3 regions of the Hominiventricola aquisgranensis genome follow, and region 3 is predicted to be linked to each of the others. Evidence: riboswitches for the same ligand, from Rfam matches in the RefSeq annotation. Region 3 holds a riboswitch; each other region holds the start of a gene.

Region 1 (10,802 bases), on a different contig from region 3:
CGCTTGCTTGAAATCCGCCCCAGCCCAGACGAACAGGCATTTTATGGCTGCGAAGAGACAACAGCACAAATGCACAGGATGCCATCTGGGAGATGACCGTAGCAATGGCTGCACCGGCAACACCCATATGAAAAATAAAGATGAACACAGGATCAAGAATAATGTTGAGGACAGCACCAAGTACAACCGTTGCCATGCCAAGACCGGAGAATCCTTGTGCGATCAGAAAGCTGTTGAGCCCACCACTGATCAGTGCAAAAAATGTACCGGCAGTATAGATGGTTACATAGGTGTTAGCATAAGAAAAGGTGGCCTCACTGGCTCCAAACCACATGAGAAGCTGATCCTTGGTAAGCAGAAAAAGTCCTGTCAGAACTGCGGACAGGACAAGCAACATGAAAAATCCATTATTCAGGGTCTGCTTTGCACTTTTATGGTCACCGCTTCCCATCTGCATGGCCATGATAGGAGCACCACCCTGACCGACCATGGAACCAAATGAGGTAAGCAGGGTCACGATGGGAGCACAGACACCGACACCGGCAAGCGCAAGACTGCCAACACCGGTGCCGATATACATACGGTCCACAATGGAATATAATACATTTACAAGCTGGGCCAGCATGGTAGGAATTGCCAGCCGGATTACGAGACGGGAAATGCGATCCTGTCCCAGGTCATTGGTACGACTCATAAAAACCACTCCGCAATCAATACTACAACGCAGCAGATCACTGCTACTGGAAGAAGTCCGGCTCCGGCCCATGCAGCGATAATGCCGATGATCAGCGCCAATGCACCAGAAAGCGGTGATTCTGTGGCGTGCAGAATAGCCGGAAACGTCATCACTGCCAGTGTAACATACGGAACATAATAAAGAAATGATTTTAAAAATTCATTTTCAATCGGTTTCTTGATCAGTGTCAGAGGCAGAACACGGATCGCATAGGATACGCCCGCCATGACAAAAATATAGAGATAAATGTTATGCGTCATGTTCAATACCTCCTTCTTTATGAGGGAAAAGAGCGGCTGCTCCGGCAGAGAGCACAATGGTCAGGATAATGGTTCTGGTTCCTTCGGAAAGGGAAGAAATCACTGGCAGACAGGAAGCTAAGAAGCTTAATAAAAAGGCCAGTGTAATCAGAACTGCAACTACTTTGTCCTTCCTGGCAGGAGGAATGATGATTGCAAGGAACATTCCAAATAAGGATACACTTAGAGCACTGACGATTCGTGCAGGCAGCATATTTCCGGCAGTGACGCCAAGAGCGGTTCCGACTGCCCAGCCAGGGATGGCAACGGTCATGGCACCATAGGTATACCATGGATGAAGATATCCGGGCCTTGCGATGGCGATGCCAAAGAGCTCATCTGTAATGTCAAATCCCATGAGCAGACGATGTCCGAAGGAAAGTCCTGGTGTGAGACGCTGTCCCATGGCGCAGCTCATGAGCAGATAACGGGCATTGGTGATCAAGGTCACGATCGCCATTTCCACATAAGGAGAATTGGCGGCGATCACAGTGATACCTGCATATTCACCGGCCGATGCATTATTCAGCATACTCATTAAGAATCCCTGAAATGCATTCATGCCTGCATTTCTTGCGGCGATTCCCAGTGAAAATGCCACTGCCAGATACCCCAGTCCGATGGGGATGGCATCTTTCATACCTTTTCGAAAAACCTGTGCATTTGTTTCATTCATAATAGATCCCCTTGTAAACTGAAAATTTTCTGTACATGATTGTAGCAGTTTTCTTTACATAAGTAAAATGAATCATTATAATTAAAACATAAGAAAAACTGATGGAGAAAAAACATGTTATCAAGATACGGGATTTTTTGCGGAGTAATTGAACATAAAAGCTTTACAAGAACGGCTGAAAAGCTGGGATATTCCCAGAGTGCAGTTAGTCAGGCAGTCCGGGCACTGGAGCTGGAGACAGAGACGGTTCTCATAGACCGGAGAAAGGACGGGATCACACTGACTCCAGACGGAGAGCAGTATCTGCCATATTTTCAGCAGATCCATCAGGCAGAACAGAATCTTGAACGCAAAGAACAGGAGATGAAAGGCCTGAAAAACAGTGTTGTGCGGATCGGTACGTTCACCAGCGTGAGCCGTATCTTTTTGCCGGGACTTATGATGGAATTTAAGAAAGAGCATCCAGATATCCGGTTCATCCTGCAGCAGGGAGAATACACCAGCATTGCCAGGTGGGTGGAAGAAGGAAGTGTGGATTTTGGATTTGCCAATGCAGAAGCAGTGAATAATCTGCATACGCAGATTCTGTACAGGGACGAGATGGTGGCGGTTCTGCCCAAAGGCCATCGGCTTGCAAAAAAGGAGATAGTCTCGTTGAAAGATCTGGAAACAGAACCATTTATTTTACTGGACGAAGGAGAGTACAGCGTGCCGGAGCAGGCATTTCAAAGAAGAGGACTGCATCCTAGGATCGAATATAAAGTATATGACGACTATTCAATCCTAGCTATGATCCGGCAGAGACTGGGTGTATCCATTCTGTACCGTCGGGTGCTGGAAGGATTTGGTGCAGATCTGGTCATCCGCCCAGTGAAGGAGCAGATGGAACGGCCAGTGGCATTGGTCTTCAGAAACTGGGATACCATGCCCTATGCGGCGAGAAAATTTGCTTCTTATGTGCAGATGAAAGTAGAGGCGGGAGATCAAAGGGTATTTTAACGGATAAGCTGTAGTAAACGTTCCAACAGATCTCCTTGCAGATAGTAGGTCGTCTCAAAGTTTAAGTATTTCATGGACTGATCATCCCAGAGAAGACGTATCTGTGGGGCAAATTCTTCGTCTTTTTCCCAGTATTGCAGTAGAACCGGGAAGAAAGAAAATGCAGGGATCCGGGCAGTTACATCCGCACCGGCAATGGAGTCAAGAATCTCGCCGCCAATGGCTGTGCAGGCATCTTTCAGCGCATCTGTCTTTCCGGAAAATGCGTCGGCATATTTCTGAGCAAAGAGATTGGCATCGGGGCTGGAACCGGCTGCCGCAAAATTGCCAACCAACGTCCATTTGCCAGAGAGAGGCGGAAGTGTGGGGCTGTCACCGTGGCAGAGCATATCATAAATAGTCATGACCACTGTGTATTCCCGGCATTCCGTATAGATGTCATCAATCATCTCATCAATGGCACCAGTCTTACGGTTAACTCGGCATTTTGTTCCCAGATAGGTGAGATATAGAAAGTCAGCATCAGCATCCAGAGTATATTTCTGGATCAGAGCTTCCTGATCATAATTTAAAAAAATCTTCCGGCCGATATCGACCTGTTTATCATAATTGGAAATCATAAAAACCTCCTGAAATTTAGATTCCTTCACAGTCAAATGCAGGGATGAAGCTGTCTTTTGCACATTCTCCTTCCTGGATGTAAACTTGACTCATTCCCAGAAATCTTGCATAGTCTACTACTTCATGATATTCATCCCAGGTGACCTGTCGGTTCAGTTCCGGCCAAGCAGTCACATGAGGAAGAGGAGTATATTGACTCATAATACTCACATAAATCTTGTTTCCGAAATGATCCCACAGATATTCCAATACATCCTTACTGTCCGAGATGCATCCCGGCAATACCAGATGGCGTACGATCACACCTTTTTTCATCATTCCTCGTTTATCAAAGACAGAAACTCCAGTCTGTTGTACCATCTGCTCCAGTGCTGCGGCTGCTTTTTCCGGGTAATCTTTCGCTCGTGAATATTTAGCGGACAGTTCAGATGACCGGTATTTATGATCCGGAAGCCAGATATCCACAATACCATCTAACATTTTTATGATTTCCGTTTTTTCATACCCACCCGTATTATAGACTACAGGAATCTTAAGCCCTTTGGCTTTGGCTTTTTCCAGTGCGGGAAGAATTAAAGGCAGAAAATGTGTGGCAGTCACCAGATTCAGATTATTTGCTTTTTTCTCCTGCAACTCCAAAAAAATGTCTGCCAGGCGATCCACAGACAGCATCTTTCCAGCATGGCCTGCAGCAATCTCGGCATTCTGACAAAACACACATCGAAGTGTACAACCGGAAAAGAATACCGCTCCTGACCCTTCTGTCCCGGAGATACAAGGTTCTTCCCAGTAATGAAGTGCTGCCCTGGCTGCCATCAGTTCATCTGTCATGCCACAAAAACCGGTTTGTCCATGTATCCGGTCTGCACCGCATTCTCTTGGACATAGCTGACAGCCATTCTTATATAAAGTTGTAATCATATCCTGCCATTCATTCATCTGGAAATATCTCCTTATAAATATGATTTATCTTAGCATAAAGCGGAAGAAATGTACAACCTAATGGTTGCGTTCAAATAAACACATCAAAATTTCGGTTGCAACATCAATAACTATATGTTATTATTTGGATGTATCGAAGTAATACATATTGGTACAGTGCAGTAACGATTTTAACAATTCTCATTCTCGGAGTCTATTTCAGACAATATTCCCGACAATGACCACAACTTCATACGGAATAGGCGAGAATAGGGAATGTACCTTGGAAAAGATGTGAGGTCTGTGCTAAAATAAATACAAAAAAATTCTCTTTTCTGCCAGTTTCTTATGGTGCAGAAAGGAGAAGCTATGCAAAAAGAAACAAAAACAGAGGTATATCAGGCAGCAGATGATTTTCTCATGTCACCGAAAGTAGATTTCTGCTTTAAAGAATTATTTCAAAGTCCTAAGGTAAGACAAGGATTTCTGGCAGCAATTCTAGGAAAAAATCCTGGAGAGATTGTGGAAACACAGTTAATGCAGACTATTTTGTCAAAAGAATCTGCAGACAGCAAGTATGGTATTCTGGATGTGCGAGTGCTGATGACAAACGGGTCACAGATAGATCTGGAAATGCAGGTTGCGCCCTTAGAATATTGGGATAAGCGGATGATATTCTATCTTTCAAAGATGTATACGGAACAGATACAAGAAGGTGACGATTATGATAAAATCAAGAAATGCGTTCGCGTTCATGTGAGTATTTTGGATTTTAACCATTTTAAGGATGACAACAAATGTTATCGTGAAATTGCATTTTGTGATCTGGAGAACGGTGAAAAATACACTGACCTTCTGGAAATTCATGTGATGGAACTGAAAAAGTTACCAGAAGAGCAGACAGATGAACCTCTGTTAATAAAATGGATGCGGTTTCTTGCCGCCAACAGGAAGGAGGACTTCGAGAAGATGGCAGAACAGGATCAATACATTGGAGAAGCTTATGAAACATTGAAAAAACTCAGTGCAGATGAAACGAAGCGACTGGAATATGAAGTCAGACAAAAAGCATTAAGAGACAAAAATGCGATTGAAGATTATGGGTATCATAGAGGTGAAAAAGCTGGCGAAGAGCTTGGAAGATCTCGTGTGAATAGATTGAATGCTAAATTATTAGAAGAAGATCGTTTAGATGATCTGAAAGAATCCCTTTTAGACACTGATTATCAGCAAAAATTATTTGAAGAATTTGGGCTTTAAATGACAAAAAAATATCCCCCCACCGGGCTTGTGAGAAAATTATCAATATGCTAAAGTTACTACATGTAGTGCCGGGAGACCAAGACCGGCACATTGTATGTGGGAGGAACAAGACGATGATGTTACCGCAGATCGAGCATTACTGGACCGGAAGAGCAAAGGGATATTCCGAGGTGAACCAGCATGAGCTTGCCACCGGGCAGGACAGAGTATGGTTAGGAGAGATTCGGAAGCATCTTCCGAAGGGAGAGAACCTGAAGATCCTGGATGTAGGTACAGGACCAGGATTTTTTGCAATCCTTCTGGCAAGAGCAGGATATGATGTGACGGCTGTGGATTATACAGAGGCGATGCTTGCAGAAGCGAAGAAAAATGCAGGAGAAGTGGCAGAGAAGATTCATTTTCAGCGAATGGATGCACAGAAGCTGGATTTTCCGGATGGATATTTTGATGTGGTGATCTCCAGAAATCTGACCTGGAATCTGGAATGTCCGGAACAGGCGTATGCTGAGTGGATGCGTGTGCTCAAAGAAGGTGGACGTCTACTGAACTTTGATGCCAACTGGTATCATCATCTGTTTGATGAGGAGAAGAGACGGGAGTATGAAGAAGACCGGAGGCGTGTAGAAAACATGTCTATGGAGGATCATTATACCTGTACAGATATTGATGCCATGGAAGAAATCGCAAGGCAGATTCCCATGAGCCGTACCATGAGACCGGCATGGGATCTTGAAGTCCTCAAAAATGTCAATGACGGACAGGCTTATGCGGATGAGCATGTATGGGAGCGTGTGTGGGATCAGACAGAGAAAGTGAACTATGCGTCCACGCCGATGTTTCTGATCCATGCGGAAAAACATATAAAGGCAAACCATATGAAACGTACACTGGAGGGGCTTGTATCTTGATCGAAACAAAACAGCTTGAATATCTTGTGGTCTGCGCACGGCTTGGTTCCTTCAGCCGTGCCGCAGAGGCACTTTATACGACCCAGCCTAATGTAAGCAAAGTGATCCGTACGCTTGAGCAGGAGCTGGGTTTTTCATTATTTATTCGTCAGAGCCGTGGAATTGTGCTGACGTCAAGAGGCCGCAGGATTTATGAATATGCCAGCAAAGCTGTGGAACAGGTGGAGCAGCTGGTTTCTTTTGCAAGAATGGACAAAGGAGAAGAACTGCTGGCATCCTGGAATCCAAGTTCCTGGATGGCAGCGTGCTTTGCCGCATTTTATCAGGAACACAGTCAGGAAGATGTGTGCTATCATGTGATGACAGCGGGTATAGAAGAAATATTGGATCGGTGTCAGTCTGGCAAAGATGACATTGGATTTGTGTATGTATCGGAAGAACAGATGCCGTCCTTCCAATATCGACTGGAGTGTGGAAAGCTGGAATTTCAGGAACTGAAGCGGACGAAGGCATATCTCTATTTTGGGAAAGAGCATCCGCTGGCTGGAAGGAAGAGTATCGAAGAGATTCCGAAAAACCAGGTGCGTCTGGTGCAGTGTTATGAAGATGAATATACGCTGGGACGTAATCTGATGGGCAATACGGAAGAAAGTCCGGTATCAGATATGAAGATCTCTGTGATCACCAACAGCGATTATGTGATGAACGAACTGCTGCAAAAGACCGACCTTGGAAATGTCAGTGGAGGTTATCTAAGCAGGGAAAAGGAATCCCAGGGATATCCGGGATATTCTTTGTACGGAGAGGAACAACCGATTCTCTTTGGATGTGTGACACGACAAGGGGAACAGCCAGGAGGGTGGGCAGAACACTATCTTTCCTATGTGAAGCAGCGGTTGCAAGAATAGATATAACAAAAAGGAATACAAATATATCTATCAAGGAATGCTTCTGTATTGACAAAAAATGTAATAGATGAGAAAATAATACATAATGTTCATATGGTTGGCAATTAAGCCATAAAAATAAGTTCGAAGGAAGCTTCGATGAAAAGGGAATCCGGTGAAAGTCCGGAACGATTCCGTCACTGTGATAGCTAGTCCACAGGAATATGCCACTGAGAAGATCTTGGGAAGGCGCTGTGGATGTTTGATGCTTAAGTCAGGAGACCTGCTTATTTTGATCAGAGAGAGTTCTTGCGGAAGACAGGGAAATCTTACTTAACAGAGGATTAGTGCGCATAATATGCGCTTATTCAGAGTGGGAGAAAGTCGGATGTAGATCCGGCTTTTCTTGTGTGTTTTATGATGGGAGGACAAGTGTTTTGCTCTGATGGATCTCAATGCGCTGACAGAAGAATGGACGAGAAAGGACAAAATATGAAGAATAAGAAATGTATCAGTTTGACCCTGGCAGCAATTCTTTTGCTGACCGGCTGCGGTGCAAAAGGAAGCGACAGCTCTGCATCAGCAGATAACAGTGGAAAAAAAGTACTGACTTTCGGATGTCAGATGTACACCGATGGTATTGTAAACAGTGTGACCGATGAGAACGGCGGATGGAATGCTATGCGTTATGGTATTTCCGAGGGTCTGTTTAAATTCAACGACAGCATGGAAGTAGAGCCGTGGCTCGCAGACAGCTATACGGTAAATGATGAGCATACGGAGTGGGTTATCACTCTGAAAGATGGAATCAAATTCTCAGATGGATGCGATCTGACTCCAACTAAGGTAAAAGAGTGTTTTGAATATCTGAAAGAAATGGGACCGAGCGGTTCTGCAAAACCACAGAAATATCTGGAGTTTGAGGCAACCATTACTGCTGATGACGATGCCAATACTCTGGCGATCCAGACCACCCAGCCGTATGCAAACCTTCCGGGACAGCTGGCTCATCCGACCATGGCGATCATCGATGTGGCTGATATCGAGAACTTTGATAACGGCATCATCGGAACCGGCCCGTACATGATCGATAAATTCAACGGTGTTGGTGTAGGATATGACTTGGTTGCAAACCCGAACTACCGTGAGGAAGTTCCGTATGACGAAGTAAAACTGATGTATATGGGTGATGCTTCTGCAAAGACCATGGCACTGCAGAGTGGTCAGGTAGACCTGGTAGAGAATATTACTAACGTATCTGATATTCAGGATTTCAAGGATAATCCAGATTTCACCGTAGATATCGCTTCTGGTGTGCGTTGTGGATTCAGCTGGATGAACTTTGACGGTATTCTGGGCAACAAAACCCTGCGTCAGGCAATCCTCATGGGAATTGATTATGATACCATCTGCAATTCCAAAACTATCGGAGGACTGTATACTCCGGGATTCTCCGTACTGCCGTCTACATTAAGCTACGGATATGACAAACTGAACAATCCGTATACTTATGATCCGGAAGGCGCGAAAAAGCTCCTTGATGATGCTGGTATCGTAGACACTGACGGGGATGGAATCCGTGAGATCGACGGACAGAACATCAATCTGCATTACGTTTCCTATGAGAACCGTCTGCTGAACGATTTCTCCAATGCACATATTCAGTATCTGGCAGAGATCGGTATTGGTTGCACCGCAGACTACGGCAGCTCTGATGACCAGTGGAGCAAACTTGCTGCCGGAGATTATGATTTCAATAACAATAACTGGATCACTGTAGGTACCGGTGACCCGTATGCTTACATGGCAAACTGGGCAACTGATACTACTTACTGCGGATATTCCAATCCGGAGTATGATGAGCTGTTTGAGCAGCTGAAGAGCGAGATGGACGAGGACAAGCGTGCAGATCTGATCTTCCAGATGCAGCAGATCCTGGTAGATGATGCAGCTGTTCTGATCGACGGTTATTACAACTCATCTATGATCTATTCCAAGAATGTAGGAAATGCACATATCCATACGGCAGATTACTACTGGCTGACCACCGAGATCACCCCGGCTCAGTAAACAGACAATGATTACCCCCATCCGCGCCCTTACCGGCGGTCAGGGTGGGGGTATTTCCGCGCATGAGATTTTATGCGTATGTCCCATTGCGAAAGAAAGGAGCAAGCATTTTGAATAAGAAACAGATTCTTCGACGAATCATGCAGATTGTGATTGTGCTGGTCGGTATCAGTTTTGTAACATTTTTACTTACGTATCTGTCTCCCGGTGATCCGGTCCGTAACATGTTCTCCGCTACCGGTGTCATGCCAACGGAAGAACTGGTACAGCAGACCAGAGACGAGATGGGTCTGAACGATCCTTTTTTCACCCAATATTTCCGCTGGCTGTTTAACTGTCTTCATGGTAATTTTGGAAAATCCTACAGTCTGAACAAGCCGGTTGTAGAGCTTCTGGCAGCTCGTGTCCTTCCGACTCTGAAACTGACACTCATGTCATTGATCCTGATGCTGATCATGGCGGTACCGCTTGGCGTTGTATCTGCATTACATAAAGATGGAATTGCTGATTATATTTGCAGAGCACTTACCTTTGTGGGATGTGCCATGCCGAACTTCTGGGTAGGCCTGCTTCTGATGCTGCTCTTGTGTGTTAAGATTCAGATATTCCCGGTTATCGCATCAGGAGGCGATTTTAAGAGCCTGTTCCTTCCAGCACTTACCCTTGCAATTGCAATGGCTTCCAAATACACCCGACAGGTGCGTACTGCGGTCCTGGAAGAGTTAAGCCAGGATTATGTGATCGGAGCAGAAGCCAGAGGCGTGAAACGGTCCACCATTATCTGGAAAAATGTATTCCCCAATGCACTGCTTCCTTTGATCACCATGTTAGGTCTCTCCGTCGGTAGCCTTCTTGGAGGTACCAGTGTGGTAGAGGTTATTTTCTCTTATCCTGGACTTGGCAACCTGGCCGTGACAGCCATTACATCCAGCGACTATAACCTGATCCAGGGTTATGTACTGTGGATGGCATTGATCTACATGGTCATTAACCTGATCGTAGATGCATCCTATGTATACATTGATCCGCGTATGCGTTTGAAGAGGTAAGAAGATGAAAAAGACGTTAAAATTTCTCAAAGAACATAAGCAGTTTACCTTTTTTGGAATTCTTGCCATTCTGATCATTCTTGCAGCAATCTTTGCACCGCTGCTGACCGGTGGTGTGGATCCATTGAAGGGCTCGCTGACAGAAGCGCTGGAAGCACCCAGTAAGGAACATATCTTTGGAACAGATAAAATGGGCCGTGATATTTATGCCCGTGTGATCTATGGAGCCCGTGCATCTTTGACCTCTACATTCGGTGTGGTCGTGCTGATCTTCCTGGTGGGAAGTGTGGTAGGAGTCATCGCCGGATACTTTGGCGGAAAAATCGATGCAGTTCTTATGCGTATTGCAGACATGATGCTGGCTTTCCCAGGC
Region 2 (10,802 bases), on a different contig from region 3:
TAAGCACTTCTTCAGGAGTGCCGTAATCTACGATTCTTCCCTGATACAGGAAGATGATCTTATCGCAGTACAGGGAAGCCAGATTCAGGTCATGGATTGAAGAAAACAGAGTGACATTCTGTTTTTTCAGGATATCCATGATCTGATACTGATAGCTTACATCCAGGTGATTGGTAGGCTCATCTAGTACAATAAAAGCACTTTCCTGCATCAGTACACGGGCAAGCAGTACACGCTGCTTCTCGCCGCCAGAGAGACTTAAGTAGGAGCGGTGTTCATAACCGGTAAGTCCTACTTCGCGAAGACATTTCTCACAAAGCTTTTTGTCTGTGGCTGAATCCCCTTCCAGAAATTTTTTCTTAGCATAACGACCGAACATGACCATATCTCGCACTTCAAAATCGAATTCCACATGATTTTCCTGTGCCATGACTGCCATTTCTGCTGCCATCTTTTTGAAAGAAAAATCAAGCACATCTTTTTCATTCAAGAATATAGTATCTCGGTCGGGCTTGTAGGAGCGGTAAATATTTTTGAGAAGGGTGGATTTTCCGCAGCCGTTGGGACCGATCAATCCTACAAATTCACCGTCTTTTACTTCCAGGCAGATTTGTTCCAGAATGCTTTTTCCACCTATCTGATAATCCAGATTTCTTACCTGTAAACTCATAATCTGCCTCCTTTACTTTCTGCCTGCGCTGCCCTTGCGGATTAGATACAGGAAAAATGGTGCACCGATAAATGCAGCGATCACGCCGATAGGAAGCTCCTCAGGGGCGATAATAATTCGAGAGATCAGATCGGCTACCATACTGAACAGTCCGCCAGCCAGAATGGCTACAGGGATCAGCCGTTTGTGGCCGGAGCCCACAAAGCTTCGCATAATATGCGGTACGACCAGACCTACGAAACCAATCACACCGCTGACAGATACGACCACGCCGGTCAGAATCGTTGCAGTTATGATGATCAGAAGTTTGGTTTTCCGGGTATCCACGCCCAGTGTCTCTGCCACGTCATCACCCAGCAGCAGTACATCCAGCTCTTTGGCAAACAGCAGAATCACAGCAACTGTTATAATACCTACGATTGCCACATATTTTACGCGACTCCAGGTAGCTCCACTTAAGGAACCAACCATCCAGTACTGTGCCATTTTGGTTTTGTCAGAACCCTGATTGAATCCGTAGATGATCAGGTTGGTTACCGCCGAGAAAAATGCAGAGGTGGCGATTCCGGCCAGAACCAGTTGGGTGGAAGTAATACGTCCCTTCATAGATGCAATTCCCAGTGACAGACAGATGGAGATAGCGGCACCTAAGGTGGCACCGAAGATTACAGAGTAGCCGCCTAAGAAGCTGAACCATCCAAGGATGATAACACCGACGGCTCCTGCGGATGCACCGGAGGAGATTCCTAGTACATAGGGGTCAGCCAGTGGATTTTTGGTGAGGGCCTGCATGAGAACACCGCACAGTGAAAGACCTGCGCCCACGATAAATGCCATGAGTACCCGGGGAAAACGGATGTTCCAGATGATATTTTCGGTCTTTCCTTCCCAGGCAATCTGGAAGATGTCTTTCCCGGACATTTTATTGACCAGGATCTTACCGATATCGGAAGCTGACACATTGACAGCACCTATGGTGGTAGAGATGGTTACTGCGATCACAATCAGTGTCATCACCAGTGCCAGCGTCAGCCAGAAACGGCCTTTTCCTGAGTTTCCTGTTCCTTTCATATATTCCTCCTACTGCAATAAAGAAGGGGAGCTTTTACACTCCCCTGTCAGTTTTCCAGATGTTCTTAGAATTTGTCCGGATATAACTGCTCTGCGATTGCTTTTACAGCGACTGCACTTCCGGCACTTCCCTGCATATCACTGCAGCATACGGAGAAGATTTTGCCTTCTTTGACAGCGCGCAGATTCTTGGTGAACTCGTTGGTCTCCAGGAATTCCTTTTTATCTGCCACATCACCTCCGGTGTACTCGAGAATCAGAATTACATCCGGATCACGCTCCACAACCTCTTCCCAAGACGGAGTTGCCCAGCCAGCCTCGATATCATCGAAGATGGAGATTCCGCCAGCCAGTTTGATAATGTCGCCCGGCATACCCTGGCATGCGGTAAACGGAGCATCTTCACCAGAGTCATAAGCGAATACAGTGACCGGATTTTCATAAGCTTCATCACCCAAAGTGTCTTTTACTTTCTGCAGAGTATCTTTCATAGTCTGTACTTTTTCAGCAGCTACATCCTGTACCTGGAAAATAGCACCAAGGGTCTCATAATCTTTGTACAGATCCTCAAAGGTTGCTTTGTCGGAGCACACATATGGGAAATAAGTTGCGATACCGTTCTGGTCGCAGAATTCTTTACTGAAGTTTTTGTCTGAAAATACAGAGTCCCAGCCAATCAGAAAATCACATCCGGTTGACAGCAGCTCTTCCTTGGACATATTGGAAAGACCTTTACCCGGTTCCAGAAGCTGTGGAACTTTGTCGCGTGCCGGATACTGGGATACAGTACTCCAGCAGCTTCCTTTTGTGTAGCCAGCCATCTGGTCCTCCAGTCCCAGATCAAAGAAGAAGTCAGCCATCTGATCACCGGAAGCAACGACTTCGGATGGTTTCTTAGTGAAAGTGTATTCAACATTTTCGCCAAGACCGGAACGCTCCAGATTCAGAGTAATGGTGACCGGCTCATAGTCGCTGTCTGCATCGGCAGTTTCAGAAGCCTCAGATGCATCTGTACTCTCCGTTTCGTTGGTAGTCTCTTCTGTTGTTTTGTCAGTAGTGGCTGTGGTATCAGCGGATGTGGAACCACACCCGGCCAGCATACCTGCTGCAAGACAGGTAGTTAACAATACGCTTACTGTTCTCTTTTTCATAAGATTTCCTCCATTAATATGTAGTTTGTAATCAGCCCATAAAAAAAGCATCATCTGAACTCTATGGATCAGATGATGCACCCGTTTTCGGCATCTGGACGCACTGCGCCCTATATCTTTCGCAAGTGTCATGGACCGTGACAGCAAAAGAAAAATAAGCAGGTCTTCTGGCTTGCGCGGGTTTTGTCTGTTTTCTCTCTTCCCATCCATGTTTTGAGAAAAGACAGTGAAAGAAAACAACCCTGTATCGTGCGCTTACAGCGGCGGCACCGCATGGGACTCACACCCATTTCCCTTTTCACCGACTCAATCGAAGATTAGTCGACACTTATTCTGTTAAATATATAACATAGTCATATTTGAGTGTCAAGAGTGTATTGATTATAAATGATAATTCATCATTGAAAAATCTCTTTCTTGTGATATACTGGAAAAGTTGTGTTTGACAACCGAGGATATCCAACTAGAAAGGATTTTTAACTGATGAGTTCTTTGAAACCAATGTTACTAACATGTATGAAAACGTATAGCCGGGAACAGTTTGTCAAAGATGTGACGGCTGGAATTATTGTGGCGATCATTGCCCTTCCGTTGTCCATTGCGCTGGCACTGGCATCAGGCGTCGGTCCGGAGGCAGGTATTTTCACCGCAATTGTTGCGGGATTTGTGATCTCTGCACTTGGTGGCAGCAGCGTACAGATTGCAGGACCGACAGCTGCATTTGCGACGATCGTAGCTGGTATTGTGGCGAAAAATGGTCTGGATGGACTGGTGATCGCGACGATCCTGGCAGGAATCTTTCTGATTCTGATGGGACTGTGCCATTTTGGTACACTGATCCGTTTTATTCCGTACACCATCACCACCGGATTTACAGCTGGAATTGCTGTGACCATCGTGATCGGTCAGCTCAAAGATTTCTTTGGCGTGACTTATCCGGACGGAGTAAAACCCATTGAGACCATGGAAAAGCTTCACGCTTTTGTTGAAAATTGTGGCACTGTCAATCTGTCTGCAGTGATCGTTGGCGTGGTAAGTCTTGCAATCCTGATTATTTCTCCTTATATTTTCAAAAAGATTCCGGGTTCTCTGCTGGCTGTGGTCGCAGGAATCCTGATGGTAAAATTCCTTCCGTTGAAGGCTTCTACCATCGGAGATCTGTATTCTATCAGCAATGCACTGCCAGGTTTCCACCTTCCGGCACTGAGCCTTGCAGCTGTGGAGGATGCAATTCCAAATGCATTTACCATTGCTGTGCTGGCAGCTATTGAGTCTCTGCTGTCCTGCGTGGTTGCAGACGGTATGATCAACGGGAAACATCGTTCAGACATGGAACTGGTAGCTCAGGGAGCAGGAAATATTGCCTCCGCCCTGTTCGGCGGAATCCCGGCCACAGGAGCCATCGCACGTACAGCAGCCAACATTAAAAATGGTGGACGTACTCCCATAGCTGGAATGGTGCATTCTATCACATTGGTACTGGTACTGGTAGTTCTGATGCCTTATGCGGGAATGATCCCCATGCCGACCATCGCTGCGATCCTGTTCGTGGTTGCTTACAATATGTGTCAGTGGAGACCGTTCACTCATCTGATCCAGACCGCACCGAAGAGTGATATTCTGGTGCTGCTGGTAACCTTCTTCCTGACCGTTGTATTTGATCTGGTAGTTGCTATTGAGATCGGTATGCTGTTGACCTGTCTGCTGTTCATGAAGCGCATGAGCGATGAGACGCACGTGGACAGCTGGACTTACGTGGACGATGATTCAGATGCAGTTAATGATCATATGCAGAAACTTGCGAAAGAGATCCGCGTCTATGAGATTACCGGACCGTTGTTCTTTGGAGCAGCCAATGCGATTGAACACATTGTAGTGAAAGATTTTACCAAATGTCTGGTGCTTCGTATGAGAAGTGTTCCTGCACTTGACAGTACTGCTATGAATGCTCTTCAGAATCTGGTGAAATATTGTGAAGCGAAAGGCATCACACCAATCTTTTCTCATGTGAATGAGCAGCCGATGCATGTGATGGAGAAGGCCGGATTTGTGGAGCTGGTTGGAAAAGACAATTTCTGCGCCAATATCTCAGATGCTCTGAAGCATGCGGAAGAATTGATCAAATAAAAGAAAATGTAAATATTTTTGAAAATATGACATAGAACTTAAAAATATTTATATAAAAAGCTGAAAATAAAAAATCATTCAGAAATATCTGAAAAACTTGCATTTCTTAAAGTCTGGATATATAATCATTGCAACAAATGAGTGAAATGCAAGCGTAACAAAGATGTTACTTGGCCTGGGGGCCGGGCAGCATCTTTTTTTGTTATAACGATGAGGAAAGAGACATCGCGCTTGCGCACCGGAGATGGAGGAATGTATGATGCAGACTTTAGGTTACTATGATGGAAAGTATGACGAAATCGACAAAATGGTGGTTCCTTTTGATGACCGTTCTCATTACTATGGTGACGGTGTATATGATGCCACCTGTGCAGGCAACCATGTGATCTTCAATCTGGATGAGCATGTGGATCGTTTCTTTAACAGTGCAGCACTGCTGAAGATCGAGATTCCGCATACGAAACAGGAAGTAAAAGATATTCTGAACGAGATGGTGAAAAAAGTTGACGGAGATGAGCTGTTCGTATACTGGCAGGTAACCAGGGCCGTTGCACCGAGAAATCATGTATTTCCGGAAGGACAGAAAGGACGTCTGTGGGTCATGATCCGTCCATCCAAGATCGGTGATCCCTCCAAGACTCTGAAACTGATGACCGTAGAGGATACCCGTTTTCTGCACTGCAACATCAAGACTTTGAACCTGATCCCGAACGTTATGGCTTCCGAGCTTGGTAAACAGCATGGATGCAACGAGATCGTATTCCACAGAGGTGATATTGTAACCGAGTGTGCACACAGTAATGTACATATGATCAAAGATGGCGTATTTATCACACATCCGACAGATCATTATATCCTGCCAGGTATTTCCCGCGTCCATCTGATCAAGATGTGTAAAGTAGCAGGCATCCCGGTTGATGAAAGACCGTTCACTGTAGCAGAGATGATGGATGCAGATGAGGTTATCGTAAGTTCCTCCAGCAACTTCTGCCTGAGTGCTCATGAGATCGATGAGAAACCGGTAGGAGGAAAAGCTCCGGAAATCCTTGCAACATTAAGAAAACTTCTGATGGATGAGTATCTGACAGCCATCGGCAGAAAGTAGGTGGAACCTATGTGGTCTGTATTCCGTTCTCTTTTCGGGAAGAAACCGGAAGATGGAAGAAAGATCCTGCCGGCTGGAGACTGTGCTCTGGTGGTAGAATTTGGAAATGAGATCAATGAGGCACTGAATCGTAAGGTTCAGTGCCTGAATGAAAAAGTGGCAGCAGCCCATGTGAAAGGAATCGTGGAGACGGTTCCTACCTTCCGTTCGCTGATGGTGACCTATGATCCGTCAGAGATCAGCTTTGAACAGCTGAAAAAAGAACTGTCCGGTATTTCCGTAGAAGAATCTGCAGGACAGGAGACACCTCATCATGTGGTGGAGATTCCGGTATGCTACGGCGGCAGTTACGGAGAAGATTTAAAAGATGTGGCAGCTCACGCAGGTCTTACCGAGGAAGAAGTGATCGAGCTTCATTCTTCTGTAGACTACAATATCTATATGTTGGGATTCCTTCCTGGATTTCCGTATCTGGGAGGACTGGATCCGAAGTTATTTACCCCGCGTCTTGATAATCCGAGGACCAAGATCCCGGAAGGAAGCGTGGGAATCGGCGGAGAACAGACCGGTATCTACCCGCTGGAATCTCCTGGCGGCTGGCGGCTGATCGGAAGAACACCGCTGAAACTTTATGATCCTGACAGAGAACAGCCATTTCTCTATCAGGCAGGAGACTATATCCGCTTTGTACCGATCACAGCGGAAGAATACGAGGCATACCTATGAGTCTGGAAATAGTAAATGGCGGCGCCCTGACAACCGTTCAGGATCTGGGGCGCTTCGGATATATGAATAAAGGATTTCAGGTGTCAGGAGCTGTGGATGACCAGGCTATGCGTCTGGCAAATATTCTGGTGGGAAATGACCAGAAGGAAGCGGTTCTGGAAGCAACGATCATGGGACCTTCGATCCGGTTTACTGCTCCGGCAGTGATCGCCATGGCGGGTGCCAACATGACACCGAAACTGAATGGTACAGCGATGCCATTGTATGAAGCAGTGGAGGTTCATGCAGGAGATACGCTTGTGTGTGGATTTGCCATGACCGGCTGTAGAGGATATCTGGCAGTGGCTGGCGGATTTGCTGTGGAACCGGTGCTGGGAAGCCGTTCCACTAATCTGAAATGTGGACTTGGCGGATATGAGGGACGTGCACTGAAGACCGGCGATGTGTTGGAACTTCGGACAGAAAAGGCGACTCTTCCGCATATGGAAAAACGAAAAGTAAATGCTGCAGAAGGAAGTTTTCAGACGCCTGTATCAGTGGATAAACTTCCGGTGCTGCGGGTGGTTCCAGGACCGCAAAGTGAGTATTTCACAGAAAAAGGTCAGAAGACCTTTGCAGAACAGGCATATACGGTTACACAGGATTCTAACCGGATGGCATGCAAGCTTACCGGAGAAGCAATTGAATTTGTGACCAGCGGAGATATTATTTCGGATGGAATAACAACAGGTTCTGTTCAGATCTCATCCAGCGGGATGCCCATCGTGATGCTGGCAGATCATCAGACAACTGGCGGATACGCTAAGATCGGAACCGTGATCTCCACGGATATTCCGGCTATCGGACAGCGGAAACCGGGAGAAAAAGTGAGATTTTCCTATATATCAGTAGAAGAAGCTCAGAAGCTTAATCTGGAGCGGAAAAAATATCTGGATACATTGGACAAGAAGATCAACGGCTAAGGGAAACAGAGAACAAGGAGGAACACAGGGATGGATTACAGCAGTATGTCACCGGCAGAGGTGAGAGCACTTATCAGAGAAGGAAAGATCACAGGACCCACAGCAGGAATGTGCGCAGGCTATGCTCAGGCAAACCTGGTGATCCTGCCCAAAGATCTGGCATATGATTTCTTATTGTTTACACAGAGAAATCCGAAATCCTGTCCGCTGCTGGAAGTCAGTGATGTGGGTGGAAAAGGTCTGTCCTATCTTGGCAAGAATGTGGACATCTACAAAGACATTCCAAAATACCGGATCTATGAAAATGGAGAACTGACAGGAGAGTATACAGATGTTTCCCGGTTCTACAGAGAAGATCTGGTCAGCTTCCTGATCGGATGCAGTTTCTCCTTTGAGTCAGAACTGCTGGAAGCCGGTATTCCGGTGCGTCACATTGAAGAAGGCTGTAACGTTCCTATGTATCTGACCAATATTCCCTGTGAGTCTGCAGGCGCATTTTCCGGAAATATGGTCGTAAGTATGCGTCCGATTCCTCATCATCTGATTCCGGCTGCAGTGACTGTGACAGCAGCGATGCCGAGAGTCCATGGAGCGCCGGTACAGATCGGTTATCCGGAAGCTATCGGTATCAAAGATATCAATAAACCGGATTTTGGTGATATGGTGACCATCCGCGAAGGTGAAGTGCCGGTGTTCTGGCCTTGTGGTGTGACTCCGCAGGCGGCAGTGATGAAAAGCCGTCCGTCATTTGCCATCACCCATGCACCGGGACATATGTTTATCACAGATGTGAAAAATGTGTCATTGAAACTGTAAGGATATGAGGAGAAAAAGTTATGCAAAGCGTTGATTTGAACTGTGATCTTGGCGAGAGCTTTGGAAGATATACACTTGGATTGGACGATCAGGTGATTCCGCTGATCTCTTCAGCAAATATTGCCTGCGGATATCATGCATCCGATCCTGTAATCATGGAAAAAACGGTTAAAATGGCGAAAGAGCATCAGGTGAGCATCGGTGCTCATACCGGATTCCCGGACCTGATGGGATTTGGCCGCAGAAATATGGCAGTCTCCAACGAGGAGGCAAAAGCCTATACCAAATATCAGATCGGAGCATTGCTGGCATTCTGCAAAGCAGAAGGTGTAAAGCTTGCCCATGTAAAACCTCATGGTGCTTTTTACAATATGGCAGCCAAAGATTACGATCTGGCAAAAGCCATCTGCGAAGGCATCTATGAAGTAGATCCGTCCATCAAGCTTCTGGGCTTAAGCAACAGCAAGATGATCGAGGCAGCCAAAGATACGGGTCTTGCCTATGCACAGGAAGTATTTGCAGACCGTGCCTATGAAGAAGACGGAACTCTTGTGAACCGCCGCAAACCAGGTGCTATGATCACTGATGAAGACGAAGCCATCCGCCGTGTGATCGGTATGGTAAAAGACGGAAAAGTAACCGCCATCACCGGAAAAGAAGTTGCTATTCAGGCAGATTCCATCTGCGTTCACGGAGACGGTGAAAAAGCATTGGCATTCGTCAAGAAGATCAGAGAAGCACTGACCAAAGAAGGCATTGAGATCAAACCGTTCTAAATACGTATCAGATATAAAGCCCCCAACCTTTGGGCTGGGGGCATGATATACCATATTTAAAATTTTGATTGCACTTTCTGCAGTAATGCTTCTTGAAGAACCTGCGAGAAATTAAGACCCATAGAGCAGGCAGCTTCATTGAGCCACTCTGGAATACTCAATGTTTTTTTGACAGCCTTTGAGCTGTGTCTTTTTAAATATTCCATCATATCAAAGCAAATGACAGTGATAATTCCACCATCGGCATCAATTACATCGGGATCGGATGGAGATGGAATCTCTTCTTTTTCCTCTTTTCTGCTGGTAATTGCCAGCCCAAGAGCATCGACAGCCATATCATAAGCCTGCACTCGATTAATTCATGCTCCGTTCATGAAAATATTTCAGAATGGAAAGATCAGGAATTCGACATCCTTCGGTTGTATTTTTGGTGGAAACCAGTATACTGTAAGGTACGAACAGAACCGGAGAGGATGAGGATAAATGAAAAAAACTGGAATTGGAATCAAGATCATATGTGCATGTGTACTTCTTTTACTGGTTGTCTATGCAGGAGGTTGCTATTATTACGGAAACCATTTTCAACGGGGAACTCTGATCGATCAGGTGGACGTCTCCAACCTGACGGTGCAGGATCTGGCAGACCGGGTAGATGCGTATTTCCTTCGGATTCAGGAGCGAAAGAGCGACGGTAGTAGTTATGAGGAATCCATCGATGGAAAAGCCATTGATCTTTCTTATGCATCCACAGAACCTTTGCAGCAGATCCTGAGAGAGCAGAACCAATATCTGTGGTTTCTGCCGCAGCATGAAGAACATGAAACGGAAGCCCTTCTTTCCTATAGTAAAGATAAACTGACACAGGCGGTTCAGGCATTAAAAGGCTTTGAGGAAGATTTTGCACAGGCGCCCACGAACGCACACATCAGTGAGTATACCCCGGAGACTGGATTTTCCATTGTGGCAGAGACACAGGGAAATGAGCTGGATCAGGCAAAGACACTGGAAGTGATCAGCAATGCAGTGGAAGAACTTAAAGGTCTGGTGGATCTGGATGCAGAAGGCTGCTATGAAACACCTGCAGTAACATCAGACAGCGAAGAACTTCAGAATACATTGCAGAAGCTTCAGAAGTATGGGACAGTTACGATTACATATCGGTTTGGAGATAACATAGAAGTTCTGGATGGAAGCACCATCAGTACCTGGCTGGAGGTTGATGGATTCGCTGTGACGCTGGATCAGACGCAGGTGGAAAATTATGTGGCGACTCTGCGGAAGAAGTATGATTCGATTTTCCGTTCCAGAACGTTTATGACCAGCTATGGGAAGGAAATCACAGTAGATGGCGGCGATTATGGCTGGTGGATGAATTACCAGCAGGAGGCTAAAGAACTG
Region 3 (10,802 bases):
GCTAACCATGAGGAGGAAAAAATGGCTTTAAAGATTGCACTTGCCGGTAATCCAAACTGTGGTAAAACCACTCTGTTCAATGCACTGACCGGCGCAAATCAGTTCGTTGGTAACTGGCCTGGTGTTACGGTTGAGAAAAAAGAAGGAAAATTAAAGGGACATTCTGATGTAGTGATCATGGACCTTCCAGGAATCTACTCCCTGTCTCCATATACTTTGGAGGAGGTTGTAGCCAGAGGATATCTGGTATCTGAGCGTCCGGATGCGATCCTGAACATTATAGACGGAACTAACCTTGAGAGAAACCTGTATCTGTCAACACAGCTGCTGGAGCTTGGAATCCCGGTTGTCATGGCGATCAACATGATGGACGTTGTTAAGAAAAACGGTGACCAGATCTTTATTGACAAACTCAGCGAAGTACTTGGATGCAAGGTTGTTGAGATCTCTGCACTGAAAGGTACTGGAGTAAAAGAGGCTGCTGAAGCGGCAGTTCAGGCTGCACAGGCTAACAAAGCACAGCAGATCGTACATACCTTTGATAAAAAAGTCGAAGAAGCTCTGACTGCAATCGAGGCTAAGATCGGCAGCGAGGTTACAGAAGAGCAGAAGCGTTTCTTCGCTATCAAACTGTTTGAGCGCGATGACAAGATCAAAGAGCAGATGAAGAGTGCTCCAGATGTTGATAGTATTGTAGATGGCGTAGAGAAAGCAATGGATGATGACGCAGAGAGTATTATTACCAATGAGCGTTATGTATACATTTCTTCTATTATTGGAAAATGCTGCAAGAAAGCAAAAGCAGGACAGATGACCACATCTGATAAGATCGATCGGATCGTTACCAATCGTATCTTTGCTCTTCCGATTTTTGCAGTGATCATGTGGCTGGTATATTATGTGTCTGTAACGACGGTTGGTACTTTTGTAACAGATTGGACCAATGATGTGCTGTTTGGAGAGATCGTACCTCCTGCAGTAGAAGGATTCCTGACCAGCGTTGGTTGTGCTGGATGGCTGCAGAGTCTGATCCTTGATGGTATTGTTGCCGGTGTCGGAGCTGTCCTTGGATTCGTACCGCAGATGCTGGTACTGTTCATCTTCCTGGCTATCCTTGAGGACTGTGGCTACATGGCTCGTGTTGCATTTATCATGGACCGTATCTTCCGTAAATTCGGTCTGTCCGGTAAATCCTTCATTCCGATGCTGATCGGTACAGGATGCGGCGTTCCTGGTGTTATGGCTTCCAGAACTATCGAGAACGAGCGTGACCGTCGTATGACCATCATGACGACAACATTTATTCCTTGTGGAGCTAAGCTTCCGATCATCGCTCTGTTCGCAGGTGCTATCTTTGGCGGTGCTCCGTGGGTTGCACCAAGTGCATATTTTGTTGGTATCGCAGCAATTATCTGCTCCGGTATCATCCTGAAGAAAACCAAGATGTTTGCTGGTGATCCGGCTCCGTTCGTTATGGAGCTTCCGGCTTATCATATGCCGACAGTTCTCAATGTATTGAGAAGTATGTGGGAGCGTGGATGGTCCTTTATTAAGAAAGCTGGTACGGTTATTCTTTTATCCACCATCTTTATCTGGTATACTTCTACTTATGGATTTGAGAACGGCACTTACTGTGCAGTAGAAGATTTTGCAGACAGCTTCCTTGGAACAATTGGTAATGCGATCTCCTGGATCTTCATTCCGCAGGGATTCGGCAATGCAAAAGCTACTGTAGCAGCAATTACCGGTCTGGTAGCAAAAGAGAACGTAGTAGGTACCTTCGGCGTTCTGTATGGATTAGAGGAAGTTGCTGAGGATGGTGCAGAGTTCTGGGGCAGTATTGCCAAGGATTATACCGCAGTTGCAGCATATGCATATCTGGTATTTAACTTGCTGTGTGCACCATGCTTCGCAGCAATCGGAGCTATCAAGAGAGAGATGAACAATGCAAAATGGACCTGGTTTGCAATTGGATATCAGTGTCTGCTTGCTTACTGCGTATCTCTGGTGATCAATCAGGTTGGAAGTGCTATCTTCTATGGTGTATATACTCCATGGCTGATCGTTGCAATTGTACTGATCGTACTGTTCATCTGGCTGTTGGTTCGTCCGTATAAAGAAGCAACAACTCTGAATGTAAAAGTAAAGGCAAGGGCATAAAAAATGGGAACACTGGTTGTAGGACTTGTTGTACTGGCAATAGTTGTAGCAGCTGCACGCAGTATCTGGAAAGATAAGAAAAATGGAAAGAGCTGTGGAAGCTGCGGAGGAGGATGCGGAGGATGCTCCAAGTGCAAGACGAAAAACTGATTCGGACTACACGTGAAAAGGATATGATCCTGGAGAAATTTCGGAACCGTGGCATGCGGATCACGAAGCAGCGCAGGCTGATTCTTGACATTGTATTTGAACAGGACTGCACCAGCTGCAAAGAAATTTATTATCAGGCTTCTAAACGTGATAAGAATATTGGAATTGCAACGGTATACCGGATGGTAAATGCTCTGACAGAGCTTGGCGTATTTCAGACGAATGTTCCATATCGTCTGACCGGGAGATCTGCGCAGGATCCGATCAATGGCTGCCGTGTGATTCTGAAAAATCATCATGAAGTAGATTTTGATGCTGAGGAATGGAACCGGATACTGACTTATGCATTGCGCCAGAAGGGCTATCATAATGTACAGGACATAGACCAGGTGATTCTGAAATAAATAATGCGCAAAGAGAGACTATGGGTGATCCATAGTCTCTTTTTTACACAAAGACAGGAAAAAAAGGTGGACAATCCGGAGAAACTTCTATATAGTTGAAATAAAGAAAACGACGGAATTCATGATAGATTCCGGGTACTGCAAGTTCCGAAAGGATTTATAGAGAAACCGGTGTGAATCCGGTGCGGTCCCGCCACTGTGACAGGGAGCCGTTATAGATGATCCACTGGACCGGAGAGGTCTGGGAAGGACTGTAATGGTTGTGAACTGGAGTCAGGAGAACTGCTTGCAGGGAATAAGTGCTTCTTACGGCAGATAAGAACTCTTACATAGACATATCAATAAACGAGAGCAGCCATCCTGCATCTCGTCTTTGTCCGTGTATAGAAAAGAGATCAGACCTGCGCGTATGCGCAGGTTTTTATTGTATAACGTGGAGAACGGGGGAAAAATATGGATATTAAGCAGCTTCAGTATCTGGTTGTCAGCATTGACAATGGAAGTTTCAAGAAGGCGTCAGAGCTCTTATATACAACGCAGCCGCATATCAGCAAAACGATCAAATCTCTGGAGGTAGAGCTTGGCATGCAGCTTCTCAAGCGAAACGCAAGAGGTGTGGAAGCTACAGAAGAGGGACGCAAGGTATACGAATATGCCTGCAGGATCCTGGTAGATTCCGGCAAGATCCAGCATGTGCGGGAAGAAAAGGATATCCGGATGCTGAAGATTGCAGTGACACCGGATGATGAGCTGAATCATCTGTTTCGGACATTTTATGCACAGGAAGTAAAAGAAGGACTTCATGTGGAATATATGGAGCGTAATGCAGAAGAACTCCTGCGCATGGTCCATCACCATCGAGTGGACATCGGATTCCTTCTGGTGGATCAGAATCAGAAGACGGCACTTCTGCAGATGCTGGCGCACAAGCGGCTGGAATTTACGGAGATCGGGAAACGTTCGCCTGTATTACTGGCAGGACCGGAGAGCCCGTTATATGGGGCAGAGTCGGTGAGCAACAAAGAACTGCGGGAGATCAAACTGATTCAGATGGATGCAGACCAGGATATGTTTTCGATTCAACTGGTGCATGGGAAGGAAGACTATCAGTATCACAGAACTCATGGAAAGACATTGATGACTAATAGCAGGGATGTGCTGCTTGAGTTAGTCAGCAAAACTGATCTGTGCAGCATTTCTGTCTGTGGAGACAGCCGGCAGGAGACGGACAGACGAATCCGGCAGATTCCTATCAAAGGAGAGAAGGATCGGATCGTACTTGGATATGTGAAGCGAAAAAGGGATGAATTAACAGCAGAAGCAGAGAAATTTCTTGCATATATCTGTGAAAATCTGGGAAACTAAATCATGGCAGCTATGTAGTTGATAAAATCTATCAGCTGCATGGTTGCTTTTTTTAATGGAATCTGATACTATAAGTTAGCGGCAACTAATTAGAATAAACTAACCAAAGGGATCGGAGGAAGAGATGATAGAGACAATGATTGGAAACAGTATTGCGAATCAGTGTTCGCCGGTTCTTATGGATGTGAAGCCATCCAATCTTCTGATTCTTACAAGAGAGGAAGAAGAGCGGTTTCTGGAGATGGAAGACATTCCTGGAATATGGGGGATCTGTCTCCATCGGGGAGAACAGAAAAGTATCTGGCTTCTGTACCGGAAGGACAGACTGGAAGCATTGCTTCTCTGGCCGGGGACAGCAGAATTTCTGAAATCCTATGGGTATCAGACAGAAGAGAGTACACTTGACCAGATGCTTGCAAGGCTGGCGGAACGGTTTACGGAATACAAAGAAGGAAGAGCTGAATTTCCTCATGAGATGGGTGCATTTCTTGGATATCCGTTAAGTGATGTGAAAGGATTCATTGAGCATGAAGGAAAAGATTTCCTCTGCTCTGGCTACTGGAAGGTATACAGTGATGAGACAGGAGCCAAAAAGACATTTCAGCTCTATCAGGCAGTTCGGAACATGGTACTGCAGATGCTGAGCGCAGGCAGCAGTCTGTGTGAGATCAGTTGCCAGGCATATTAAAGACAGGAGGATTCTTAAAATGGGACAGATCGTAATTGTTTATTACAGCGAGACAGGTAATACTGAGGCAATGGCAAACATGGTAGCAAAAGGAGTAGAGGCAGCAGGTGCCACTGCAAAGGTTGTTCCGGTTGACGGTTTCAACGCAGAGGAGCTCAAAGGTGAGAGCGCATTTGCACTTGGTTGTCCGGCAATGGGTGACGAAGTGCTGGAAGAGGGCACCATGGAACCATTTGTTGCTGAAGTAGAGAAATTCGCATCCGGCAAGAAGATTGCATTGTTTGGTTCCTACGGATGGGGAGACGGTGAGTGGATGCGGAACTGGGTTGACCAGATGAAAAATGCAGGCGCTGATGTGATCGGAGGCGAGGATGCCATCTGTGCAGATGCACCGGATGATGAAACAGAAGCAAAATTAGTGGAACTTGGAAAACAATTAGCCGCGTGCTAGTAGAATAGGAGGAACCGTTTCATGAGTGTTGTTATCGTGGGTGGACATGACCGTATGGTATGTCAGTATATGAAAATCTGTAAAAACTATAAATGTAAGGCAAAAGTATTCACGCAGATGTCAGCCAGCATGGATAAACAGATGGGATCACCGGATCTGTTCATCCTCTTTACCAACACTGTATCTCACAAAATGGTGAAAACGGCAGTGGATGAGGCGAAGAAGAATAATGTGCAGGTGGTACGCTGTCACACAAGCAGCGGATCTGCACTGGAAAATATTCTGAAAGAGTATGTTGCTTAAGGCCACAAAGAATCCTTTATTATAAGAAATCTCCCGTCTGGAATGAAAGATTTCCAGATGGGGGATTTTTTTATGAAAAAAGTGTAAAAAAACCGTGATTTTCCTTGTCAAATGGGCTTTCAGTGCTTAAAATAAAAATGTTGTCAAAAAATCAGGACAGAATCAGAACAGGAGTATCAAAACATGGCAAAACAGTATTGGAGACCAGGGAATATGCTGTATCCGGTACCGGCAGTAATGGTAAGCTGCGGACTTCCGGATGAAAAACCTAATATCATTACGATCGCGTGGGCAGGAACCGTCTGTTCTTCACCGGCCATGGTATCTATCTCTGTGAGAAAAGAAAGATACTCTCATCATATTTTAAAAGAATCCGGTGAGTTTGTGATCAATCTGGTTACGAAGGATCTGGTGCGTGCGGCAGACTACTGCGGTGTTCGTTCTGGAAGAGATGTGGACAAATTTGCAGAGATGCATCTGACTCCATTTCCATCCAGAACCATTGCAACACCTGGAATCGCTGAGAGTCCGGTAAACATTGAATGTAAAGTGACAGAGATCAAAGAACTGGGAAGTCATGACCTGTTCCTGGCAGAAGTGACCAATGTGACGATTGAAGATAAGTATCTGAACGAACAGGGTAAATTTGAACTGAATCAGGCAGGGCTTATCACTTACTCTCATGGAGAGTACTTTACATTAGGAGAAAAAGCAGGAAGCTTTGGATATTCTGTCCGGAAGAAGTCTTCCGGCCAAAAGAACAAGGGAAAGAAAAGAAGTACATGCGGAAAAGGAAAAAATACAAAAAATTATTCGGAAGGAAATTCGAGATAAATCTGGCAGGCTGGGGCATCGGATGCTGTATGCTGATGCTATTCTGTGTACCAATCCTGGGGAATACGCTGGGAAATGAGACCACCTATAGTGAGGTATTGCTGGATGGAGAAGTCATTGGTGCAGTGGCTGATCCGGAGGAAGTGGATCAGGCATTCTTGAATGCCAGAGCAAAGATCGCCAGGGAGACTGAGGGACTGGTACTGGCCAATGTGGAGTGCAGCTTTCAGCGGGTATCGAAGCTGTTCGGAAGCACTCTGAAGGAAGAACAGCTGGAGCAGGTGATCTATGATCTGCTGCAGGAAAAAGTAAAGACTGCAAAACAGAAATATTACATGGTGAAGGTCAACGAATTTACCATCAATCTGGCGAGCATGGACGAGGTGCAGCAGCTTCTGGAAGCAGCACTGACGGCAAATGATCCAGATGGATTGTTTCAGGTACAGGTGGTATCGGATACCAGCCGCGAGTTAAACGCATTTACAGTGCAGGTGACACCGAAGGAAGAGATTGCGGATGGTGATGGCCTGAAGGCACTGGATTTTGCTGAAAAAGTCGAGATTTCGGAAGCTTATATTGATGCGGATCAGTTGACCTCTCTGGATGTGGCTATTGATGAAGTGACCAAGGAAAAAGAGAAGAATCAGACTTATGAGGTACAGTCTGGAGATACGCTTTCTGTGATCGCCAACAGCCGCGGCTATTATGTGGATGAAGTGCTGGCGCTGAACCCGGGACTTACCAGAGACGCAACTTTGCATCTGGGCGATGAGATTATTATCAGTGTGCCGGAGCCAGAGCTGTCTGTGATGAGACAGGTGCAGACAACCTATGAGGAAGATTATTACGCAGAGACTCAGTATGTAGATAATGACAGCTGGTACACCACACAGACACAAGTCCTGCAGGAAGAGGTGGCAGGACATCATGAGGTGACCATGCTGACCACATACAAGAACGATGCTCAGACGGATCAGGAAATGATCGCAGAAAATGTCATGGTGGAGCCAGTGCCGAAGATTGTGGAGAGAGGTACACAGACACCTCCGACTTATATTAAGCCGATCACGGGAGGAACCATGACCTCCACTTTCAAGTGGCGTTGGGGACGTATGCATAAAGGAATCGATTGGGCTGTGCCGAAGGGAACTGCAGTCCGTGCCTCCTGCGGAGGTACCGTTGTCAGTGCCGGCTGGTCTGGAGGATACGGTAACTGTATCACCATCCGTCATCCGGATGGTAAGATGACCCGTTATGGCCATCTGAGCAAGATTCTGGTATCCGCAGGTCAGAAAGTCGATCAGAACCAGAAGATCGCATTGAGTGGAAACACCGGTCGAAGCACCGGACCTCATGTACATTTTGAGATCCTTGTGAATGGAACTCAGGTGAATCCACTGAAATATTTGCAGTAACACTTTTAAGAGGGAATTGGGCAGCAGAAGACATTATGGATATGAAAATGCCCAAAAACAGGCGAGTTGAGAAAGAAATCTGTCGGAGATTGGGCAATCACCGCGGAATCAGACCGCAAATTCTCCAAAGCTTGAAGAAATGCGATATATATGAGAAAATAATCTCAAAACAGGAAGAAAAGGAACCATTGGAATATCAACAGGAGCAAAAACTTGTAGAAGATAAAATGTACGGAGGAACAGTATTATGACAGAATGGGAAAAGGCACAAAAAGGGTATTTGTATGATGCAAATTATGACAAGGAGATCGTAGAAGCGAGAACACGCTGTGCGGATCTATGCTATGAATTCAATAACCTGAGACCATCGGATACCGAAAAGCAGCAGGAACTCTTGAAGAAGATACTTGGAAAGATGGAAGGAACGCCGGTGATTACGGCACCATTTTACTGTGATTATGGCATAAATACTTCTGTAGGAAGGAATTTCTATACTAATCATAATGTAACGATCCTGGACTGCACGAAAGTGACGTTTGGAGATAATGTTTTTATTGCACCAAACTGTGTGTTTTCTACTGCGGGTCATGCCATCGACAGTGAACAGAGAGGTCGGGGACTGGAGATTGCACTGCCGATCACAGTGGGAGACAACGTGTGGATCGGAGCCAATGTATCTGTGCTGCCAGGTGTGACAATTGGAAGTAATACGATCATCGGTGCAGGAAGTGTGGTAAATAAAGATATTCCGGAGGGCGTTATCGCTGTTGGAAATCCTTGCAAAGTCATGCGGAAGATCACAGAGGAGGATAAGAAGAAATATCCCATATTTGAAGGATAAATTTCCTATATTCTACTCTCGGGAGGTGTTCCTTTTAGCCTTAAACGGATATACTTGCCTTAGTTAAGGGAGGTAATTCTATGGATCTTATAAAAATTGGGAAATATATTGCGGAAAAAAGAAAAGCGTTGGGACTGACTCAGAAGCAGCTTGCGGAACAGCTGGGGATGAGTGATAAGTCTGTCTCCAAATGGGAGAGGGGAATCTGTCTGCCGGATGTATCTGTCTATATGGAACTGTGCGGGATACTGGGAATCAGCATGAATGAATTTCTTGCAGGAGAAGATATCAGCGAAGAAAATATTGTAAAAATAGCAGAGGACAATCTGATTCAGGTGGCGAAGGATAGTAAGGCGAAGCAGAAAAATCTGAAGGTGATTATTGCTGTGATGCTTTTGATCACAGTCCTTATGGTGTCTGTTCTTGGAAGCATGATATTCCGGCGCTTAAGTCAGCCGCGAAATTATATGATGCCAGTTGACCGGAACAGCACAGAGATGAAGACAGCTGAGATTTTATCAGGTGTGGACGGAGCTTATCTGTTTCGGTACTCAACAAAAGATAAATGCAGGAAACTGACCATATATGTGTCAGAATATCAGTCCGGAAAACTGGTATCCAAAGAAGAGATTTTCGGGATTACTTATGATGAGATGGAGACTTCGCCGGAAGGAATCATAGCACTCATACCGGATTTTGACAATTTTGAGATCAAGACGGTTCTGACGGATTCTGATTCAAAATGTACAGCCTATGTGCCGATTCTGGAGGATGTGCTGGAGCGGGAATATTATGGACGTTCAGCAACACAGATCAAAGAGATGACACCAGTTCAGTATGATACGGAACAGGGCGTGGTGGCATTTATCTATGGAAAAGATGGCATCAGGGGATTCTCCATAGATGATGTTACAAATGAGGAATATATTTCGGACAATGATTATGTATATTATTTCTCAGTAGAGTTCAGCAAGTTTTAATATTTTTCTCATTGACAAATCTTGTTTCTCCATCTATACTCTAGTCAAATAGTTTGATAATCAAAATAAATTTGTGAGGAACAACATGAATACAAGAATAACAGGAACAGGATACAGTCTGCCTGCTTTTCGGGCGGACAATGATTATCTTGCAACACTGGTAGAGACCAGTGACGAATGGATCACGGAGAGAACTGGAATCCGTGCCCGTCATCTGGCAGGAGAAGAAACGACCGTATCCATGGCAGCGGCTGCTGCAGAGAAAGCTTTGAAGCGGGCAGGTGCAGACCCCTCAGAAGTAGAACTTCTGATCGTGGCAACTATCAGCGGCGATACAGTAACACCAAGTACGGCATGCCGGGTACAGGCACTGATCGGAGCAGACAAGGCAGTGGCATTTGACATCAATGCGGCCTGCTCAGGATTCTTATATGCTCTTCATATGGCAGATGCATGTGTAAAAAGCGGAATGTATAAGAATGCATTGCTGATCGGAGCGGAGACCTTGTCCAAACTGGTTGACTGGAATGACCGTGGAACTTGTATCTTATTTGGAGATGGGGCAGGTGCGGCATTCGTGGAAGCTACGGAAGAAGCCGGAATTTTGGCACATGAGGTTGGTAGTGATGGATCCAGATGGGAAGTACTTTCCTGTGAGGGAAGACCTAACGGCAATCCAGTCTGCAAGGCAGAAGGTCAGGAAGGCTTTTTGCAGATGAACGGCCAGGAAGTATTTAAGTTTGCGGTACGGAAAGTTCCGCAGTGCATTGACGCAGCACTCGAAAAAGCAGCACTGAAGCCGGAGGAAGTGGATCTGTATCTGCTGCATCAGGCGAACTGCCGTATTATTCAGTCGGTGGCGAAGCGACTGGGACAGCCGGAAGAAAAATTCCCGATGAACCTGAATGAGTGCGGAAATACATCCGCCGCCAGTCTGCCAATCCTGATGGCACAGCTTGATGAGCAGGGAAAACTGAACAAAGGCGATACACTGGTACTGTCTGGTTTTGGAGCAGGTCTTACCTGGGGCGCTTGTGTGATCAGATGGTAGTAATATAGTTCACACGCGCCATTCACAAAATACTTTGATAATCAAAAAATATGCTTGACAAATGTAGATGTGGAACATATACTTTGAATATCAAAATAAATAAGGCGATCCTCAGGAATGCCTTTAAGATGATTAAAATGAAAATGAAAGATTAAGGAGA

Evidence for each region. Region 3 has a riboswitch for cobalamin ahead of WMO62_RS08380 (LysR family transcriptional regulator). Riboswitches for the same ligand answer to the same signal wherever they lie in the genome.
Region 1: another riboswitch for cobalamin. It lies ahead of WMO62_RS01640 (ABC transporter substrate-binding protein); the one in region 3 lies ahead of WMO62_RS08380 (LysR family transcriptional regulator).
Region 2: another riboswitch for cobalamin. It lies ahead of WMO62_RS14545 (ABC transporter substrate-binding protein); the one in region 3 lies ahead of WMO62_RS08380 (LysR family transcriptional regulator).

Annotation. Positions count from the first base shown of each region.
Region 1 covers NZ_JBBMFC010000002.1:118,609-129,410, forward strand. The annotation lists gene WMO62_RS01595 (MATE family efflux transporter) at 1-694, opposite strand, end outside; gene WMO62_RS01600 (AzlD domain-containing protein) at 691-996, opposite strand; gene WMO62_RS01605 (AzlC family ABC transporter permease) at 986-1,711, opposite strand; gene WMO62_RS01610 (LysR family transcriptional regulator) at 1,826-2,710, shown strand; gene WMO62_RS01615 (DUF3786 domain-containing protein) at 2,707-3,330, opposite strand; gene WMO62_RS01620 (radical SAM protein) at 3,347-4,270, opposite strand; gene WMO62_RS01625 (Rpn family recombination-promoting nuclease/putative transposase) at 4,622-5,512, shown strand; gene WMO62_RS01630 (class I SAM-dependent methyltransferase) at 5,629-6,423, shown strand; gene WMO62_RS01635 (LysR family transcriptional regulator) at 6,420-7,331, shown strand; cobalamin riboswitch at 7,434-7,615, shown strand; gene WMO62_RS01640 (ABC transporter substrate-binding protein) at 7,803-9,380, shown strand; gene nikB (nickel ABC transporter permease) at 9,491-10,429, shown strand; gene nikC (nickel transporter permease) at 10,434-10,802, shown strand, end outside.
Region 2 covers NZ_JBBMFC010000039.1:569-11,370, forward strand. The annotation lists gene WMO62_RS14535 (ABC transporter ATP-binding protein) at 1-670, opposite strand, end outside; gene WMO62_RS14540 (iron chelate uptake ABC transporter family permease subunit) at 683-1,741, opposite strand; gene WMO62_RS14545 (ABC transporter substrate-binding protein) at 1,807-2,892, opposite strand; cobalamin riboswitch at 3,033-3,239, opposite strand; gene WMO62_RS14550 (SulP family inorganic anion transporter) at 3,376-5,019, shown strand; gene WMO62_RS14555 (aminotransferase class IV) at 5,279-6,124, shown strand; gene pxpB (5-oxoprolinase subunit PxpB) at 6,134-6,850, shown strand; gene WMO62_RS14565 (5-oxoprolinase subunit C family protein) at 6,847-7,812, shown strand; gene WMO62_RS14570 (putative hydro-lyase) at 7,843-8,628, shown strand; gene WMO62_RS14575 (LamB/YcsF family protein) at 8,649-9,404, shown strand; gene WMO62_RS14580 (hypothetical protein) at 9,461-9,739, opposite strand; gene WMO62_RS14585 (L,D-transpeptidase family protein) at 9,888-10,802, shown strand, end outside.
Region 3 covers NZ_JBBMFC010000013.1:790-11,591, forward strand. The annotation lists gene feoB (ferrous iron transport protein B) at 22-2,160, shown strand; gene WMO62_RS08370 (FeoB-associated Cys-rich membrane protein) at 2,164-2,310, shown strand; gene WMO62_RS08375 (Fur family transcriptional regulator) at 2,283-2,714, shown strand; cobalamin riboswitch at 2,840-3,018, shown strand; gene WMO62_RS08380 (LysR family transcriptional regulator) at 3,168-4,079, shown strand; gene WMO62_RS08385 (DUF3793 family protein) at 4,204-4,767, shown strand; gene WMO62_RS08390 (flavodoxin) at 4,787-5,218, shown strand; gene WMO62_RS08395 (DUF2325 domain-containing protein) at 5,240-5,521, shown strand; gene WMO62_RS08400 (flavin reductase family protein) at 5,705-6,355, shown strand; gene WMO62_RS08405 (peptidoglycan DD-metalloendopeptidase family protein) at 6,304-7,770, shown strand; gene WMO62_RS08410 (hypothetical protein) at 7,806-8,021, shown strand; gene WMO62_RS08415 (sugar O-acetyltransferase) at 8,018-8,611, shown strand; gene WMO62_RS08420 (helix-turn-helix domain-containing protein) at 8,692-9,591, shown strand; gene WMO62_RS08425 (beta-ketoacyl-ACP synthase III) at 9,677-10,642, shown strand.